Regions from separate parts of the Acidovorax sp. NCPPB 3576 genome, predicted to be linked through region 1. Evidence: predicted binding sites of a transcription regulator. Region 1 holds the regulator's gene; the other holds the start of a gene.
What was found. The regulator NrdR, encoded in region 1, represses ribonucleotide reductase genes. The targets are predictions, from matches to a motif close to CACNANATNTNGTG.

Region 1 (2,349 bases):
TTCCCTGCGCATCGACTTCGAGCGCTTTGCAAAGATCGCCAAGGAAATCGGCGCGATCTTCTGGGTGGACATTGCCCATTACGCCGGCCTGGTGGTTGCAGGGCAATACCCCAACCCGGTGCCCCATGCCGACGTGGTCACCTCCACCACGCACAAGAGCCTGCGCGGCCCGCGCGGCGGCATCATCCTGATGAAGTCCGAACACGAGAAGGCCATCAACAGCGCCATCTTCCCGGGCCTGCAAGGCGGCCCGCTGGAACACGTGATCGCGGCCAAGGCCGTGGCCTTCAAGGAAGCGCTGGAGCCGGGCTTCAAGGCCTACCAGGAACAGGTCGCCAAGAACGCCATCGTGTTCGCCGAGACGCTGATCGAGCGCGGCCTGCGCATCGTGAGCGGCCGCACCGAAAGCCACGTGATGCTGGTGGATCTGCGCGCCAAGGGCATCACCGGCAAGGAAGCCGAAGCCGCTCTGGGCAACGCCCACATCACCATCAACAAGAACTCGATCCCGAACGACCCCGAAAAGCCGATGGTGACCAGCGGCATCCGCGTGGGAACGCCGGCGATCACGACGCGCGGCTTCAAGGAAGAGGAAACGCGCCTGACAGCCAACCTGCTGGCCGACGTGCTGGACAACCCGCGCGACGAAGCCAACCTGGCCGCCGTGCGGGCCAAGGTGCATGCGCTGACCTCGCGCTTTCCGGTTTACGGCTGAGCAATGCCCTTCTCTCCGCTCAGCGCCGTCTGCCCTCGCCAAACCGGGGCAGCACGGGTGCTGGCGCCAGCCCGCTTATCAATGTTTGCCGGCATCCTTGAAAAAGGGGCCCTCCGATGAAGTGCCCCTTCTGCAGCCATCCTGAAACCCAGGTGGTGGAGACGCGGGTGGCCGAGGACGGAGATTTCGTGCGCCGCCGCCGCCAGTGCGGCGCGTGCGACAAACGCTTTACCACCTACGAGCGGCCGGAAGTCAATTTTCCGTCGATCGCGAAGAAGGACGGCCGGCGCATCGAATACGAGCGGGCCAAGCTGCTGGCCTCGTTCAACCTGGCGCTGCGCAAGCGCCCGGTCAGCACGGTGCAGATCGACAGTGCCATCGAGCGCATCGAGGAAACGCTGCTCAACCTGGGGCAGCGCGAAGTGCCGTCCCACCAGATCGGCGAGTGGGTGATGCGCGAACTCAAAAAACTCGACAAGGTGGCCTACATCCGCTTTGCCAGCGTGTACCGCAGCTTCGAGGACATCGACGACTTTCGCGCGCTGGTGGACGAAGTGCGCAAGTAGCGTCAGGCCGCACAGGCCTTGCAGGTCTTTCAGGCCTGCACCGCAGGTCCATCATGTGGCGGCAGCTATTAATTCAATAGCAAGCAGAATGGCGCGCTGTCTGACAAGGCGAGCGACCGCGTGGCCGCTTCAGCGTTCTAAACTGGACCGCTTCGTCTGCCGAGGCGGCTTTCGCGCCCGGCTCGCCCGTCACGATCCGCCCTTCGCCTTCGCTCCATGGAATCCCAGCCACCGATTTCCACCCCACCGATCTCGCCCATTCCCAAGACCACCACGGGGCATGTCCACCGCCACACGTGGCAGTTCTTTCGCGCCGGTGGCGTGGATCAGGTCACCATCCACACGGGCGCCGACATCGCCCACTTGGCCGAACTGGACCAGAAGCTCTGGGTGGCGCTGGCCTGCCCCACGCGCGGCATCGAGTTCGACCCGCGCACGCTGGACCTGATCGACACCGACAAGGACGCCCGCATCCGCCCGCCGGAACTGCTCGCGGCCTGCGCCTGGGCCTGCGCCCGGCTGGCCGACCCCGACCTGCTGGCCCAGCCGGCCGATGCGCTGGACCTGGACGCCATCGACGCCACCACGGACGAGGGCGCTGCGCTCGTGGCGCAGGCCCGGCGCATCCTCGCGCTGGCCGACCAGCCCGATGCCACCGCCATCACGCTGGCCCAGGTGCTGGAGCGCAGCGAACAGCTGAGCGCCATGCGCTTCAACGGCGATGGAGCGATCACGCCGGACACGGCGCAGGACGACACACAGACGCGGGAGGCGATCCAGCAGATCATCGCCACGCACGGCAGCGTGCCCATCGAGCAAAAGCCGGTGAAGGGCATCGCCCAGGAGGCGCTGCCCGGGGTGGACCGCGACCATGCCGAGGCCTTCTTTGCCGAGGTGGCGAAATGGCATGCCTGGTCGGCCCAGGTCGGCGACCGCACGGCCGGGCTGGCGCTCGGTGAGCGCACGCTCGCCGCCACGCAGGCGATGAACGCGGTGCGGCACAAGATCGACGATTTCTTCGCGCGCTCCCGGCTGGCCGCCTACGACCCGCGGGCCGCAGCGGCGCTC
Region 2 (2,349 bases), 1.3 Mb from region 1:
TGGAACGGCGGCTGGTACCGGGACGCTACACGCGAGCCCTCGCCCAACTTCGGGCCGCGCCCGGCCCATGCGGCCATCGATCTCATCGTGGTGCACTCGATCAGCCTGCCCCCTGGCGAATACGGCGGCGGGCAGGTGCAACGGCTCTTCACCAATGCCCTCGACTGGGATGCGCACCCTTATTACGCCGGCATCCGCGGGCTGCAGGTGTCGGCCCATTTCTTCATCGAGCGGGACGGGCGGCTCTGGCAGTTCGTGGACTGCGACCAGCGGGCATGGCACGCCGGACCTTCGAGCTACCGGGGCCGCGCCAATTGCAACGATGACTCGATCGGCATCGAACTTGAAGGGCTGGAGGGCCAGACCTTCGAGCCCGCCCAATACGCCACGCTGAACCGGCTCTGCGCTCACCTGCCGTCGCGTTACCCGATTGCCCACGTGGCGGGCCACGAAGATGTGGCCCCGGGCCGCAAGCAGGACCCGGGGCCAGGATTCGACTGGCGGCGGCTGCAGGCGGACCTGCAATGGCCATCTGCGGCGTTTCCGCAAAAGTCAACTCAGGCGCCCCGATAATTCAGGGTTTTCCCCCATCTTCGGCACGCTCGGTGCCAAACCGCGACACTCGGCCCCCTGCCGCCGAAACAGCAGAGGCAACGCCCGCGCGGCTTTTGAAGTGGAAACGGCCGGCACGCTGCGCCGGACCACGTTTTTTTGCTTGAAACCGCACCCACACGGCCTCTCGGCAGTGGCATCCGAGTGGCTTCCGGGCCATGGAAAAGCCCGTTTTCAAAACAGAGGCCAAAGGGCGCTGTACACTACCGGTAGTGTCTTGCTACCATTGCACACCCTAGATATAGCGTGCGGGGCAGCACTCAACCCCCACCCATTTTTCGTTTTGGCGCCGCCTTTTCGGCCCGCCAACTTCGCCTTTTCCGACAGCTCCCAAAGGACCTTTCATGCAAGCTGCGCTAAACCCTTCATCCATCACGAATGCACCCGGGCACACCACGGCCACGGACGAATCGCCGGCGGCGCAGCCCGGTAGCGACCTACTGACGCACTACCAGATCATTCGCCGCAATGGCGCGGTCGTGCCGTTCGAGCCGCAGAAGATCGCAGTGGCATTGATGAAGGCGTTTCTTGCAGTGCACGGCACCCAGGGTGCCGCATCGGCCAGCGTGCGCGAAGTCGTGGACACGCTGACCCAGAACGTGGTGCGCGCCCTCATGCGCTCGCGCCCGGGCGGCGGCACCTTCCATATCGAAGACGTCCAGGACCAGGTCGAGCTGGGCCTGATGCGCGGTGGCCACCACGAAGTCGCCCGCGCCTATGTGCTGTACCGCGAACGCCGCTCGCAAGAGCGCGCCCACCAGCAAGAGCAGCGCACCCCCGCCGTGCCCACGCTGCACGTGATCGACCATGGCCAGCGCGTGCCGCTCGACGAAGCCCGCATGCTGAGCCTCATCCAGGCCGCCTGCTCCAACCTGGGCGCAGACATTCAGGCCGCGCCCATCGTGGCCGAAACCATGCGCAACCTGTACGACGGCGTGCCCATGGACGAGGTGTACAAGGCATCCATCCTGGCTGCCCGCACGCTGATCGAAAAAGACCCCGACTACACCTACGCCACCGCGCGCCTGCTGCTGCATACCATCGTGCGCGAGGTGCTGGGCCGCGACGTGGCACCCGGCGAAATGAGCGCCGCCTACGCGAACTACTTCCCCGTGTTCATCCAGAAGGGCGTGGACAACGACCTGCTGGACCCCCGCCTGCTCGAATACGACCTGCAAAAGCTCGGCGCCGCACTGAAGTTCGAGCGCGACCAGCAGTTCGACTACCTGGGCCTGCAAACGCTGTACGACCGCTACTTCCTGCACGTGCGCAAGAGCCGCATCGAACTGCCCCAGGCATTCTTCATGCGCGTGGCCATGGGCCTGGCGCTCAAGGAAGACAACCGCGAAGCCCGCGCCATCGAGTTCTACGAGGTGCTCTCGTCGTTCGACTTCATGTCCAGCACCCCCACGCTGTTCAACAGCGGCACGCTGCGCTCGCAGCTGTCGTCGTGCTATCTCACCACCGTGCCGGACGACCTGGACGGCATCTACGAGTCGATCAAGGAAAACGCGCTGCTGTCCAAGTTCGCCGGCGGCCTGGGCAACGACTGGACCCGCGTGCGCGCACTGGGTTCGCACATCAAGGGCACCAACGGCGAATCGCAGGGCGTGGTGCCGTTCCTCAAGGTGGTGAACGACACGGCCGTGGCGGTGAACCAGGGCGGCAAGCGCAAGGGCGCCGTCTGCACTTACCTCGAAACCTGGCATCTGGACATCGAGGAGTTCCTGGAACTGC

Region 2: a site for NrdR is predicted at 846-859, ahead of M5C98_RS19875 (ribonucleoside-diphosphate reductase subunit alpha). Genes of this name have one in related genera too.

Annotation. Positions count from the first base shown of each region.
Region 1 is NZ_CP097267.1:3,044,043-3,046,391, forward strand. Features, by position in the region: gene glyA (serine hydroxymethyltransferase) at 1-715, shown strand, start outside; gene nrdR (transcriptional regulator NrdR) at 832-1,281, shown strand; gene M5C98_RS13950 (hypothetical protein) at 1,498-2,349, shown strand, end outside.
Region 2 is NZ_CP097267.1:4,352,884-4,355,232, forward strand. Features, by position in the region: gene ampD (1,6-anhydro-N-acetylmuramyl-L-alanine amidase AmpD) at 1-573, shown strand, start outside; gene M5C98_RS19875 (ribonucleoside-diphosphate reductase subunit alpha) at 957-2,349, shown strand, end outside.